Regions from separate parts of the Streptomyces sp. DT224 genome, predicted to be linked through region 1. Evidence: riboswitches for the same ligand, from Rfam matches in the RefSeq annotation. Region 1 holds a riboswitch; the other holds the start of a gene.

Region 1 (7,362 bases):
GGCGAGCGCCCCGGGCGGTTCGGCGCCCTCGCGCAGGATCACGTATGCGAGGGTGCGTTCACCGAGATACGGGTCGGCCACCCCGACCACCGACACGTCGTGCACCGACGGGTGGGCGAGGATGATGTTCTCGACCTCCTCGGGAGCGACCTTCTCTCCGCCCCGGTTGATCTGGTCCTTGGCCCGTCCCTCCACGACGAGATGGCCGCTCGGGGTGCGGCGCACGATGTCGCCCGTGCGGTAGAACCCGTCCTCGGTGAACGCGGTCCTGTTGTGCCCGGGCGCGCGCCAGTAGCCCCGGATCGTGTACGGGCCCCGGGTCAGCAGATGCCCGAACTGCCCATCGGGAACCTCCTGTCCGGCGTCGTCCACGATGCGGATCTCGTCGTCCTCGGAGATCGGGCGGCCCTGGGTGGTGACGACGGTCTCGTAGTCGTCGTCCAGCCGGGTGTAGTTGACGAGTCCTTCGGCCATCCCGAAGACCTGCATCAGCCGGCAGCCGAGCGCCGGTTCGAGCCGTCGGGCGGCCGTCTCACTGTATTTGGCGCCGCCGACCAGGATCAGTTCGAGGCTCGACAGGTCCTGCTCCGCCGAAGCGGCAGCGTCCGTCCAGACCAGGGCGAGCGGCGGGACCATGCCCGTCATGGTGACGCGCTCCCGCTCGATGACCGGGAACGCCGTGGCCGGGTCGGGGCGCGGGCAGAGGACCACGGTGCCGCCCGCGTACAGCGTGCCGAGCCAGCCGGGCGAGCTCATCGGGAAGTTGTGCGCGGCGGGCAGGACCACCAGGAAGCGGGTGTCCGCGTCGACGCCGCAGATCTCGTTGGAGCCGCGCAGCGAGTAGATGTAGTCGTCGTGCGTACGGGGGATGAGCTTGGGCACCCCCGTGGTACCGCCGGACAGCTGGAGGAAGGCCAGATCGTGCGGCTCGGGCCCGTCCTCCGGGTCCCCGGCCGCGTCGCACGGCACGTCGGACAGGGCGGTGTGCTCGCCGGGGTCCCCGACGACGAACACGTGCTTCAGGGTGGGCGCCTGCTCCCGTACGGCGGTGGCCAGCGCGCGGTGGTCGCATCCGGCGTGCTTGTCCGGGATGACATAGGCGACGGCCTCGGCGAAGGAGCAGAAGTAGCCGATCTCCGCCTCGCGGTGGGCGGGCAGCGCGTATACGGGAAGCGCGCCGATGCGGAAGAGGGCGAAGACGACCTCGGCGAACTCGGCGATGTTGGGCAGCTGGACGACGACCCGGTCGCCCCTGGCTATCCCGCGCGCCCGGAAGCCCGCCGCCAGCCGGGCCGCGCGCTCGTCCAGCTCCCGGTACGTCCAGGCGCGGCGCTCGGGCGCGGGGTCGATCAGCGCGACGCGGTCGCCGTGGGCCTCGGCCCGTTCGCGCAGCATGCTCGTGAAGGTCTCGCCGCGCCAGTGCCCGGCCGCGCGGTAACGGGCGGCGAACTCGGCGGGCCAGGTCGGGGCGTCTTCGTACGGTGAGGCGGTCATCGTTCCAGGACTCCAGGGGGCGTTTGCGGAGGTGCCGGGCGGACGGGTCAGGCGCGCAGGGTGGCGCCTCCGTCGACGTACAGGTCGTGCAGGGTGATGTGGCGGGCCCGGTCGGACACGAGGAAGGCGACCGCCTCGGCGATGTCGGCCGGTTCGGCGATCCGGCCCAGCGGAATGCCCGTGCGGTAGCTCGCCAGGTCCCCGGCTATGACGCGCTGGGCGGCTGGCCCGTCGTCGTGCGCCTCATCGGCCGGCCACATGCCGCGCTGCATGTCGGTGAGCGTGGAGCCGGGCGAGACCGTGTTGCAGCGGACGCCCCGGGGGGCCAGTTCCAGGCCGAGGCACTTGGTGAACATGACGGCCGCGGCCTTCGACGCGGCGTACGCCGCCATGGTCGTGCGGGGGATGCCGGCGGCGTTGGACGCGACGGTGACGATGCTGCCCGCGCCCCGGTCCGCCATCCGGCGCGCGACGGACCGCGAGACGTGGAACACCCCGTCGGTGTTGACGGCGAATGTCGCCCGCCAGTCCTCGTCGGTCAGCTCGGTGACCGGTGAACAGCGCAGTATCCCGGCGACGTTGACCGCGATGTCGAGGGCGCCGAGCGTGTGCTCGGCCTCGCCGACCAGGGCCTCGACGGCCGCCGCGTCCGTGACGTCCAGCGTCCGGGCGACGACGTCCCCGTCGTGCTCCCGGGCGAGGGCGTCGACCCCCTCCGGGGCCGCGTCGGCCGCCAGAACCCGGCAGCCGCGCGCGACGAGGGCCCGCACGACCGCCTCGCCTATGCCGCGTCCGGCTCCCGTCACGAGGGCCAGCCGGCCGGTGAGTTCCTGCTCGACGGGGGCGACGGCGGGCGCGGCGGTGGGGGGACGGCGGGAGGAAGAGGCGGAATGCGGCGCCATGGTCCTGGGATCTCCATGTGACGGTGAACGGGAAACGGCAACACTTAGGTAAGCCTAACCATAGGGTGATCACGTGGGCGAGGGGGCCTGAACCGGCGATCCACGACGCGCGCGCGTCGCGCCATGCCCCTTTTGTCGACCAGTGGGCAAAAGGTCAAGGAAGGGCGATCAAAGAGGGTTTGGTGCGGTCAAACGCCTCAAAACGGACGAACGTGAGCAATCTGATTTCAGTGGGCAGCGTCACGTCGGCCGTTTCTGACGCAGGATCCGATCTCCCGGTTCCCAGTCGTGCCAAGAAATTTGACTTCCCCCGGCGCGGGCGATCATGAGCATTTCCTTTGATTGATCTTGCAAAACAATTGTGATCAGCAATTCCGGGCTTGTTCCGGCCGTCGTTTCTCGCTTACGGTCCCGTCATCAATCCGGATGGAACGCCGAATCCTGCCGCCGTCCGGGAACCCGACCACTCACGTACGGCAGGAGCGGGGGACCCAGGTTTGCCGCCGGTCCGGAATCCGGAGCGGCTAGGGGTGAAGTCGCCATGCGCGACCGGACATCTCCAGTCCGAACCCGACAGCTCACCTCGTAGGCGACGGAGAGGAAATACGCCATGCCCATCATGGGTAAGCACCGTCGTGCCAAGTCCGCGTCCCTGACCCGCGGTTTCATCGCCGTCAGCGCGGGCGGAGCCGTTCTCGCGCTCCCCCTGATCACGGCCGGATCGGCCTCCGCCGCCCCCGCCAAGTCCGTCGTCGCCGAAAAGGCGGCGGCCCCGACTTCCGTCGCCGGCAAGGGAATTGCCGTCCGCGAGGCCGCGCCCTCCACCTATTCCGTGGTGTCCGGCGATTCGCTTTACAAGATCGCCCAGGGGCATTCCCTCAGCGGCGGCTGGGAGCGGCTGTACAAGGACAACCGCGGTGCTGTCGGCAGCAACCCCGACCTCATTCACCCGGGCCTGAAGCTGACCATTGGCGCCACGTCCGAGGCCGCCGCCCCGAAGGCCGCGGAGAAGAGCGCATTCAAGGCGGAGACCGCCGAGAAGAACGGCGACGCCGCTCCCCGGACCGAGAGCGCCGACCGCGCCGACCGTTCCGAGCGCACCGTCGTCCCGGTCGCCGCCGAGAAGCCCGCCGAGACCCAGGCGGCCGTCACGTACACCGACGACCTCGACGGCTGGATCAAGGAATCCCTGGCCATCATGGCGCAGCAGGGCATCCCCGGCAGCTACGACGGCATCTACCGCAACATCATGCGCGAGTCCTCGGGCAACCCGATGGCGATCAACAACTGGGACGTCAACGCCGTCAACGGCACGCCCTCCAAGGGTCTGCTCCAGGTGATCCAGCCCACCTTCGACGCCTACCACGTGCCCGGAACGTCGATGGACATCTACGACCCGGTCGCCAACATCACGGCCGCGTGCAACTACGCCGCCGCCACGTACGGCTCGATGGACAACGTCTTCGGCGCGTACTGATCCACACCGGCCCCGCGCTCGGGGCAGGGCCGTGAGCAGGGGTGGAAAGGAGCGGAAGCGCTCCTTTCCACCCCTTTCGCATGCCGTACCGCGCGTGTCGCGGAAAGACCGTACAACCCTTGTGCCACAAGACGTGTCGAACAGGGCGTCCAGGAAGACAGCGGGCTCTTCCCGGCGCCCCCCGGACCCGCCCGGCCATCCTTGATCCAAGGAGCCACTTGTGCGTACGTACCGTTCGGCCGCCGTCCTCGCGGCCTCGCTCCTCCTGCTGACGGGTGCGGCCATCGCCGCGCCCTCCGCCTACGCCGTCACCTCCGGCGCCACGCACGCGAACGACCGCCACAGCGACTTCGACGGCGACGGCCACGAGGACGTGCTCATCGGCGCTCCCGGCGGGACCATCGACGCCAAGCCGGGTGCCGGGTTCGTGACCGTGCAGTACGGCTCCGCGCACGGCCTGGGCACCAGCCCGTCCGCCGTCTTCAGCCAGAACACCCCAGGGGTACGCGGCGCCGCCGAGGCCGGTGACTCCTTCGGAGCGTCCCTGGCCACGGGAGACCTGAACGGCGACGGCTACGACGACGCGATCGTCGGCGTTCCCGGGGAGGACATCGAGCCCGTGGGCGACGCGGGCGGCGCCGTCGTGCTGTGGGGGTCGCCGCAAGGGCTCACCGGAGCCGACAGCGACTGGCTCCAGGCCGCCGAGCCCCGCGCTTGGGCGAGATTCGGCAGCGCGCTCGCGGCGGCCCACTTCAGCCCCGACATCCCCGGCGACGAACTGGCCGTGACCGACCTGTACGACCTCATGCTCTTCCGCTACGAACCGGCCCTGCTGAAGAAGGGGGTCGCGCCCCTGGCCCCCGCCCAGCGCGAGAACGTGATCCCCGCCGAACCCGGACACGAGATCGCCCCGAAGTCCCTGACCACGGGCGACTACGACGGCAACGGCCTCGACGACCTCGTCGTCTCCGGGACGAGCGCGGGCGCCGCCCGCGGGCAGGGCTGGTCCGCCTACTTCTCCGGCCAGGTGCAGGGGCTCCGCTTCGAGCGCTCCCTGCGCGGCGGCCCCGCCGTCGCCACCGGGGACATCAACAACGACGGCTACGACGACCTGGTGACGGGCGACCCGTACCGCTCCGACGGCACCAGCAGCGACGCGCCGGAGGGCGGCGTGGTCGGCGTCTACTACGGCAGTGCCGGTGACGGCCCGGTCGTCGGCGCCTCGGGGCCCGGCACCGAGCCCGCCTGGTGGTCCCAGGACTCCCTGGGCGTCCCCGGCGTCTCCGAGCAGGGCGACGGCTGGGGCACCGGCCTGTCCGTGGGCGACACCGACGGCGACGGCTACGCGGACGTGGTCGTCGGAGCGCCCGGCGAGGACGTCGGAGCACCGGGCGCGGACATGTCGCGCATCGAGTCGGGGGCCGTATGGCTGCTGCGCGGCGCGTCGGACGGTCTCACGACGGCCGGCGCACGCTCCTGGAACCAGGACTCCGGGGAGGTGCCCGGGGTGACCGAGGCGTACGACGCCTGGGGCGCCCGGGTCCGCCTGACCGACCCCGACGGCGACGGGCGCTCCGACCTGCTCGCCGCCGCTCCGGGTGAGGACGGGGGCAACGGGGTCGTCTGGGTGCTCCCCTCCGGGGCCGACGGTGTGAGCGCCACCGGATCGTGGACCTTCGACGGCGGATCGCTCGGCGCCCCCCGGACGAAGGCCCGCCTCGGCGAGGCGATCGACGAGTAGGGCCGCCGAGCCCGTCCGTCCCGGAATGCGCGGGCACGGCGGGGCGTGGATGCTGGAACGGTCAGCGTCTCTAGGAGGTCAGTCATGAGCATGCTCGACAAGATCAAGGGCATGATCAAGGGGCATCCGGACCAGGCCCGCCAGGGAGTCGAGAAGGGCGGCGACTACGTCGACAAGAAGACCGGCGGCAAGTACGGCGGCCAGGTCGACTCGGCGCAGCAGAAGATGAACGACCAGCTCGGTGACCGTCGCCCGCCCGACGAGGGCCGGTAGGCGCTCGCAGGGCCGTGAGGGAGCGGTGGACGCCACAGCCGTGGTGTCCACCGCTTCTGCGTGTCCGCGCCCCGCCGGGCGCATGGGCCGGGCGGCTCCGACGTGCCGCACCGGCCGGCCGGGAGCATCCTGGCTGTGTGACCTGGCACGGCGCGGCCGGGCGGCTGCCCTTCGGCCCGAGCGACGGCCCGCCCGCACAACCGGAGGACGGCCGGGCGCCGGGCGACCTGTCCCTGGTGCTCGCCCAGTCCGTCGTGAACGCCGTCGAGGCGGTCGGCGGCCGGGCCGGCGGGGTCTACCTCCCCTCGCGCACCCCCGGCCTGCTCCGGCTCGCCGTCCTCGCCGGGCTCCCCGGCCCCCTGTTCCGCCCCTGGTGGCGGATGCACGTGAACCGGCCGTTCCCGGTCGCCGAGGCGTTCCGCACCGGCAGCCCGGTGTACCTCGCCGACGCCGAGGACGCCATGCGTCGCTTCCCGCAGCTGATGGCCGGACTGCCGTTCCCCTTCGGCTCCCTGTACGTGCCTGTGCTGCGCCGACGCGCACCGGTCGGCGTCCTCGTCGTCCTGCGCGCCGCGACCGGCGACGAGCCGGTGCCCACCGCCGACCGGGGCCGTCTCCAGCACGTCGCCCGCGGCCTGGGCGCCGACCTTGCCGCCCTCGCGGAGGCGGGCGTCCGGCCGGAGTGGGAGGGCGAGCCGCTCCCCGTACAGCTGCCCGCCAGGACGTCCCCGCCCGTGCGCATCGGCCGCTTCGACTGGAACCTCACCACCGGTGCCGTCGAGGCCGACGACGACCTGTCGGCGATCCTCGGCACCGGGACCGGCCGCTTCCCCGGCACCATCGACGCCCTGGCCGCCCGGCTCGCACCGGAGGACGTCTACGGGCTCTGGGCGCTCGCCCGGCAGGCGGCGGGATCCGGCGGCCCCGTCGTACGCCGGATGCGGCTGCGCGGCCCGGACGGGCGCTCCCACCTGCTGGAGGTGTCCGGGCGCCGGCAGGCGCACGAGGGGCCCGGCGGGCACCTGACCGGCTTCCTGGTGGACCTGGGCATGGACCCGGTCGTCGCCGAGGCCGCCGACCGGCTCCCGCGCGGCATCTTCTCGCTCGACCGCTTCGGCCGCTTCACCTACGTCAACCCGCTCGCCGAGGACATGCTCGGCCGGTCCCGCGCCGCCCTGGTCGGCCGGGTCTTCTGGGAGGCGCTGCCCTGGTTCGCGAACCCGGCGTACGAGGACCACTACCGGTCCGCGATGATCTCCGACGCCCCGGTCCACTTCCTCGCCCGCCGCGACCCGCCCCCCTGGCTCTCCGTCTCCCTGTACCCGGGGCAGGACGGCCTGACCGCCGTCCTCACGCCCGCCGAGAAGCCCGCCTACGCCCCGGACTCCGTCGTCACGCCCGGACTGGGGCTCGGCTCACCGGCCGACCGGTCCGCCGCCCTCTACCGGCCGGTCGCCCTCGCCATCGCGCTCACC
Region 2 (7,362 bases), on a different contig from region 1:
CGTCGGAAACCTGCTCGTAGAAGCTGACCAGCCGCTCGGCATCGTCCGTGGTGATCGGCCTGATCCGCGCGGTGCCGCCGTCGCGGAGCACCACGTCCGCCTCCCAGTGATCGGGGTAGGCGTGCTGCGGACTCTGCTCCGGAGAGGGCTGCATGGGGAAAGCCTACGGCTGTCGCACGGGTCGCGGGGGTGCCGGGGCCGGGGCAGTCTGAGGTCTCCGGACGACCGCGGACGCGGCGCCCGGGAGGGCCCGCGGGTCTGCCCGGAGCATCGCGCACCACATGAGACACTGGTCTAGACAACCGTTGATTCTTGAAGGGCAGAACCATGGCTGAGCGCCGCGTAAACGTCGGTTGGGCCGAGGGCCTGCACGCCCGCCCCGCTTCCATCTTCGTCCGTGCCGCCACGGCCTCCGGCGTTCCCGTCACCATCGCCAAGGCGGACGGCAACCCGGTGAACGCGGCCTCCATGCTCGCGGTGCTCGGTCTCGGCGCCCAGGGCGGCGAGGAGATCGTGCTCGCGTCCGACGCGGACAACGCCGAGGCGGCTCTGGACCGCCTGGCGAAGCTGGTCGCCGAGGGCCTCGAGGAGCTTCCGGAGACCGTCTGAGCCGAGCGGCCGACACCGCCGGAATTCTCACGGGAAAGCCGCGGCCCCCTGCATGGGGCGCCGCGGCTTTTACGTGTGCGGGGCGAAGTGGCGGCGACCCGGAAAGAATGGGCGGCGCCACTTGTCCCGGCCTTTTCACACGCGCCTTTCTTTATTTGTACGCGCCCTTTGTTAATTCCGGCCGCTCGCGGTGTGTACGGCAGGTTGCGAAGCCCTCACACGGCCGGCCCGGGGCACGCCGGCGGGACGGGCGGCGCGGCGGAGCCGATGCGTGGCGCCATGGCGTTCGGCGAGCTGTGCGGCCAGGGCCCTCGCCCGCTCCGCGTCCCGGCGCGCCACGGCGTCCACGAGGGCCCCGTGATCGGCCCAGGCTTCCGCCGGGCGGGCCGGCTGGTCGACCGCGTACATCCAGGCGATCTTGTGGCGGAGCTGGGTGAGCAGGGCGATGAGGCCCGGGCTGCCGGATGCCTGGGCCAGCGTCTCGTGGAACCAGCCGGCCAGGGAGCGCAGGTCCTCGCCCTCACCGCGGCGGGCCCGCTCCTGCCCGAGCCTGACCAGGCCGCGCAACACCTTGAGGTGGGCCTCCGTCCGGCGCTGGGCCGCGCGGGCGGCGCTCAGCGGTTCCAGCAGCATGCGGACTTCCAGCAGGTCGGCGGCCTCCTGTTCCGAGGGCTCGGCGACGCAGGCTCCGGCGTGTCTGCGGGTGACGACGAAGCCCTCCGACTCCAGGGTGCGCAGCGCTTCCCGTACGGGGACGCGGGAGACCCCGTAACGCCGCGCGAGCACCTCCTCGGTGAGCCGGCTGCCGCGTTCGAAGACACCGGAGACGATGTCGTCACGGATTGCCGTGCATACCGAATGCGCCGGAACACGCATGTCCGAACCTCCGCCTCAATCCCCGCGAACAGCGGCCGATCGACACCTCTGGCGTGACTCTATTGCAATGCGCTCGCATTTCCGATGCCGGGCGGGAATTCGTGAATATCTTTTGCCGCGGCGCAGCGGCCGAAGGCGCACACGGAGGTGCGGACGCGGCGAAGGCCCCGGCGGGATGCCGGGGCCTTCGGCAGGGGCCTGAGCCCGTCAGACGCTGACGCCGTGGGCGCGCAGATAGGCGACCGGGTCCATGTCGGAGCCGTAGGAGGGCGTCGTCCGGGCCTCGAAGTGGAGGTGCGGGCCGGTGGAGTTGCCGGTCGAGCCGGAGAGCCCGATCTGCCGGCCGGCCGCGACGCTCTGGCCGACGGAGACGCCGATCGAGGAGAGATGGCCGTACTGGGTGTACGTGCCGTCCGCCATCCGGAGCACGATGTTGTTGCCGTACGCCCCGCCCCAGCCGGCCTCCACGACCGTGCCGGCGCCGACGGCGACGACCGAACTTCCGGACACGGCGTGGAAGTCGATGCCGGAGTGGCTGCCGGAGGACCAGAGCGAGCCGCTGGACTTGTAGCCGGTGGTCACGTACGAGCCGGCGACGGGCAGCCGGTAGGACGAGCCCAGCGCGGTGCGGGCGGAGGAGCGGCCGGCGCGGGCGGACGCCTCGCGGGCGGCCCTGGCCTTCGCCGTGGCCGCTTCCTTGGCCTTGGCCGCCGTCTCGACGGCCTTCTTCTTCGCGGCCTCGGCCTTCTTCCTGGCCACCGCCGTCGCCTTGGCCGCCGCCTTCTTCTCGGCGGCCTCGGCCTGGTGCTGCTGCGCCTCGGCCTGGGCGTCGATCCGGTCGGCGAGGGTGCTCTCGATGGCGAGGAGCTGGGAGAGGCCGGTCTCGGTGGCGGCGGGGGCCGTACCGTCGTCGGCGGCGAGGGCCGGGGAAGCCAGGGAGCCGATGACACCGCCGGCGGCGAGCGTGGCGACGCCGACGGCCTTGGCGCCGGCGCGCGTCAGGCGGCTCGGGGCACGGTGCTTCCCGGTGGCACGGGTGAACGCCATGGGGTGACGGGTCCTTTCCTTCCTTCTCGCCTACCGGGTTAGCTGACGGGTTCGGAGCAGGAAGGTCTCCTACGGACGCCTCCGCTGACGGAGCGCGGGCATCCGATTCACCCCAGGGACTGCGTGGGTCCCCGGCTCCCCGGGCTCGCGCCTGACGGGGACTCGGCGATGGCTGCCCGGTACGTCACGGATGCGCGTACGAGTGGCGGACAGCGGACCCGACGCTAAGCGGACGGACTTCCCACCACCAAACGGACAAGGGGTTTTGTAGCGCATCCCACAGGGCGAGCCGGCCCCTCGGCGAGCAAAAGGTGCACAGCGGCCGGAAAGCGGCCGGACGCGCACGAGGGCTCCGGCGACCGCGCGCCGGAGCCCTCGTAGCCCGCTCAGCGGGCTGACCGACAGATCAGCCGGTGACGACCGACACCTCTCCGATGCCGAGCGCCCTGACCGGTTCCTCGATGCGCGAGGCGTCGCCGACCAGGACCGTGACCAGCCGGTCCACCGGGAAGGCGCTGACCACGGCCGCGGTCGCCTCCACCGTGCCGGTCTCAGCGAGACGCGCGTACAGCGTCGCCTGGTAGTCGTCCGGGAGGTGCTGTTCCACCTGGTCGGCGAGAGTGCTCGCGACGGAGGCCGCCGTCTCGAACTTCAGGGGCGCGACGCCCACGAGATTCTGCACGGCCGTCTCGCGCTCGGTGTCCGTCAGCCCCTCGGCGGCCAGCGTCCGCAGCACCTTCCAGAGGTCGTCCAGCGCCGGACCGGTGGACTCGGTGTCCACGGAACCGCTGATGGCGAGCATCGCGGCGCCCGTCGCCCCCGAGGTGGAGTCGGCGGCGCCGGAGCGGAGCACCTGGGCGAAGGCCCGCACGCCGTAGGTGTACCCCTTCTCCTCGCGCAGCACCCGGTCGAGCCGGGACGTCAGCGTGCCGCCCAGGCAGTAGGTGCCGAGAACCTGGGCGGGCCACACGCTGTCGTGGCGGTCCGCGCCGATGCGCCCGATCAGCAGCTGCGTCTGCACCGCGCCGGGGCGGTCCACGATGATCACCCGGCCGGTGTCGTCGGCCGTGATCGGCGGGACGGGGCGGGGCTCGGAGGCGTCCCCGGACCAGTCGCCGAGGGTCTCGGCGAGCAGCGCGTCCAGGTCGATGCCCGTGAGGTCGCCGACGACCACGGCGGTGGCGGTGGACGGGCGGATGTGCGCGTCGTAGAAGGCGCGCACGGCAGCGGCGTCGATCCGCTCGATGGTCTTCTCGGTGCCCAGGCGCGGACGCGACATGCGGGCCGTGGCCGGGAAAAGCTCCTTGGAGAGCTGCTTGGCCGCGCGGCGGGCCGGGTTGGCGTGCTCGTGCGGGATCTCGTCCAGCCGGTTGCGCACCAGGCGCTCGATCTCGCTGTCCGCGAAGGCCGGCGCCCGCAGCGCCTCGGCGACGAGGCCGAGCGCCTTGGCCAGGCGGGAGGCCGGGACCTCCAGGGAGACCCGGACGCCGGGGTGGTCGGCATGGGCGTCGAGGGTGGCGCCGCACCGTTCCAGCTCGGCGGCGAACTCCTCGGCGCTGTGCTTGTCGGTGCCCTCGGACAGCGCGCGCGACATGATCGTCGCCACGCCGTCCAGGCCCTCGGGCTCGGCGTCCAGGGGGGCGGCGAGGAAGATCTCGACGGCGACGACCTGCTGGCCGGGGCGGTGGCAGCGCAGGACGGTGAGGCCGTTGGGCAGGGAGCCCCGCTCGGGCGCGGGGAAGGCCCAGGGGCGGGCCACGCCGGGGGCGGGCTGCGGGTGGAACTGCATCGAAACTTCAGTCGCGGCAGCGTCGGTCACTGGTCCGCCCCTTCGTGCGCGTCGGTGTCGGTGGCGGCGTCGGCCTCTTCGGCTGCCTCGGCGGGCTCGACCGGTTCGTAGACCAGGACCGCCCGGTTGTCGGGCCGCAGCTGCGCCTGCGCGGCGGCCTTGACCTCCTCGGCGGTGACGTCGAGGACCCGGTTCACGGCGGACAGCGCGAGCTGCGGGTCGCCGAACAGCACGGCGTACCGGCACAGTTCGTCGGCGCGGCCCGCGACCGTGCCGAGGCGGTCCAGCCATTCGCGCTCCAACTGGGCCTGGGCGCGCTCCATCTCCTCCGCCGTGGGGCCCTCCTCGGCGAACCGGGTCAGCTCCTCGTCGACCGCGGCCTCGATCTCCGCCACCTCCACGCCGCCGGACGTCTTGACGTCCAGCCAGCCCAGGGAGGGCGCTCCGGCGAGCCGGAGCAGTCCGAATCCGGCGGCCACGGCCGTACGGTCGCGCCGGACCAGGCGGTTGTGCAGCCGGGACGACTCGCCGCCGCCGAGCACGGTCAGGGCGAGGTCCGCGGCGTCGCACTCACGGGTGCCGTCGTGGGGCAGCCGGTACGCGGCCATCAGGGCGCGCGCCGGCACCTCCTCGCGTACCTCCTCACGCAGCTGGCCGCCCATGACCGTGGGCAGCGAGCCGTCGCGCGGCGGCTGCTTGCCGTCGTGGGAGGGGATGGAGCCGAAGTACTTCTCGATCCAGGCAAGGGTCTGCTCGGGGTCGATGTCGCCGACGACCGACAGCACCGCGTTGTTCGGCGCGTAGTACGTACGGAAGAAGGTGCGGGCGTCCTCCAGGGTCGCCGCGTCCAGGTCGGCCATGGAGCCGATCGGGGTGTGGTGGTACGGGTGGCCCTCGGGGTAGGCCAGCGCGGTCAGCCGCTCGAACGCGGTGCCGTACGGGACGTTGTCGTAGCGCTGGCGGCGCTCGTTCTTGACGACGTCGCGCTGGTTCTCCATGGACTCCTCGTCGAGCGCGGCGAGCAGCGAGCCCATCCGGTCGGCCTCGAGCCACAGGGCCAGCTCCAGCTGGTGCGTGGGCATGGTCTCGAAGTAGTTGGTCCGCTCGAAACTGGTCGTCCCGTTGAGCGAGCCGCCGGCGCCCTGCACCAGCTCGAAGTGTCCGTTCCCCTTGACCTGGCCGGAGCCCTGGAACATCAGGTGCTCGAAGAGGTGGGCCAGGCCCGTGCGGCCCTTGACCTCGTGGCGGGAGCCGACGTCGTACCAGAGGCACACCGCCGCGACCGGGGTCAGATGGTCCTCGGAGAGCACCACGCGCAGGCCGTTGGCCAGACGGTGCTCGGTCGCTGTCAAGCCGCCGGAGCCGGCCTGGGCTGTGGCCGTGTGACCCATGGGCATGTACGTCCCTTCGATCGCGCTACTGGATGTCCATATGAAGAAGCCCCTGCGGGAGGCCGCTTCGAAAGGGTGCTTCAAGACACCCGCCACTGTATGCAAGCGAACCGGCACCTGCCGAAGTTCCCGTGCGGCGAACCTGCGGGCGAAGTTCCCCGGAAGGTGGTCCTCCGCCGCCTCGGGACGGCCGGCGCGGTCCCCTTGGGACGGGTCGAGGTCGGGGTTGTCAGTGCGGCGGTCCACAATGGACCGCGTCAGAACCTGAGGGAACCTGAGGTTGCCCGCTCGAAATCCGTGAAGGAGTCGCAGCAGCGATGGCCCGCCGCAGCACGAAGACCCCGCCGCCGGTCGACTTCGAGGAGAAGATCCTCGACATCGACGTCGTCGACGAAATGCAGGGCTCCTTCCTCGAGTACGCGTACTCGGTGATCTACTCCCGGGCCCTCCCGGACGCCCGTGACGGCATGAAGCCGGTGCACCGCCGCATCGTGTACCAGATGAACGAGATGGGCCTGCGCCCGGACCGCGGCTTCGTGAAGTGCGCCCGGGTCGTCGGCGAGGTCATGGGCAAGCTGCACCCGCACGGCGACGCGTCGATCTACGACGCGCTGGTGCGCATGGCCCAGCCGTTCTCCATGCGCCTCCCCCTCGTCGACGGACACGGGAACTTCGGCTCCCTGGGCAACGACGACCCGCCTGCCGCCATGCGCTACACCGAGTGCCGGATGGCCGACGCGACCTCGCTGATGACGGAGTCGATCGACGAGGAGACGGTCGCCTTCCAGTCGAACTACGACGGTCAGGAGCGGGAGCCGGTCGTCCTCCCGGCGGCCTACCCCAACCTGCTGGTCAACGGCACGACCGGAATCGCGGTCGGCATGGCGACCAACATGCCGCCGCACAACCTGGGCGAGGTCATCGCCGCGGCCCGGCATCTGATCAAGCACCCGGGCGCGGACCTGGAGACGCTGATGCGCTTCGTCCCCGGTCCCGACCTGCCGACGGGCGGGCGGATCGTGGGTCTCGCCGGCATCAAGGACGCCTACGCCAACGGCCGCGGCTCGTTCAAGATCCGTGCCACGGCCGCCGTGGAGAACGTGACGCCGCGCCGCAAGGGCCTCGTCGTCACCGAACTGCCCTTCACGGTCGGCCCCGAGAAGGTCATCTCCAAGATCAAGGACCTGGTCTCGGCGAAGAAGCTCCAGGGCATCGCGGACGTCAAGGACCTCACGGACCGCTCGCACGGACTGCGCCTGGTCATCGAGATCAAGAACGGGTTCGTGCCGGAGGCGGTGCTGGAGCAGCTCTACAAGCTGACGCCGATGGAGGAGTCCTTCGGTATCAACAACGTGGCGCTGGTCGACGGCCAGCCGCTCACGCTGGGGCTGAAGGAGCTGCTGGAGGTCTATCTCGACCACCGTTTCGACGTGGTGCGCCGGCGCAGCGAGTTCCGCCGGACCAAGCGCCGCAACCGGCTGCATCTGGTCGAGGGGCTGCTCGTCGCGCTGGTCGACATCGACGAGGTCATCCGCCTCATCCGCTCCAGCGACAATTCGGCCCAGGCGAAGGAGCGGCTCATGGAGCGCTTCTCGCTGAGCGAGATCCAGACGCAGTACATCCTGGACACGCCGCTGCGCCGGCTGACCC

What was found. A riboswitch is a leader RNA that binds a small molecule or an ion and turns the genes downstream of it on or off. The one in region 1 is predicted to bind cyclic di-AMP.
Positions count from the first base shown of each region.
Region 2: another riboswitch for cyclic di-AMP. It lies ahead of ACLQ2N_RS25620 (M23 family metallopeptidase); the one in region 1 lies ahead of ACLQ2N_RS10720 (transglycosylase SLT domain-containing protein).

Region 1 covers NZ_JBNCLI010000004.1:70,699-78,060, forward strand. Annotated here, with positions in the region: gene ACLQ2N_RS10710 ((2,3-dihydroxybenzoyl)adenylate synthase) at 1-1,494, opposite strand, end outside; gene ACLQ2N_RS10715 (2,3-dihydro-2,3-dihydroxybenzoate dehydrogenase) at 1,542-2,396, opposite strand; cyclic di-AMP (ydaO/yuaA leader) riboswitch at 2,819-3,003, shown strand; gene ACLQ2N_RS10720 (transglycosylase SLT domain-containing protein) at 3,007-3,873, shown strand; gene ACLQ2N_RS10725 (FG-GAP repeat protein) at 4,094-5,614, shown strand; gene ACLQ2N_RS10730 (antitoxin) at 5,699-5,887, shown strand; gene ACLQ2N_RS10735 (SpoIIE family protein phosphatase) at 6,025-7,362, shown strand, end outside.
Region 2 covers NZ_JBNCLI010000010.1:263,059-270,420, forward strand. Annotated here, with positions in the region: gene ACLQ2N_RS25605 (GNAT family N-acetyltransferase) at 1-154, opposite strand, end outside; gene ACLQ2N_RS25610 (HPr family phosphocarrier protein) at 328-609, shown strand; gene ACLQ2N_RS25615 (GntR family transcriptional regulator) at 781-1,485, opposite strand; gene ACLQ2N_RS25620 (M23 family metallopeptidase) at 1,693-2,532, opposite strand; cyclic di-AMP (ydaO/yuaA leader) riboswitch at 2,546-2,710, opposite strand; gene ACLQ2N_RS25625 (M16 family metallopeptidase) at 2,939-4,321, opposite strand; gene ACLQ2N_RS25630 (M16 family metallopeptidase) at 4,348-5,718, opposite strand; gene ACLQ2N_RS25635 (DNA gyrase/topoisomerase IV subunit A) at 6,030-7,362, shown strand, end outside.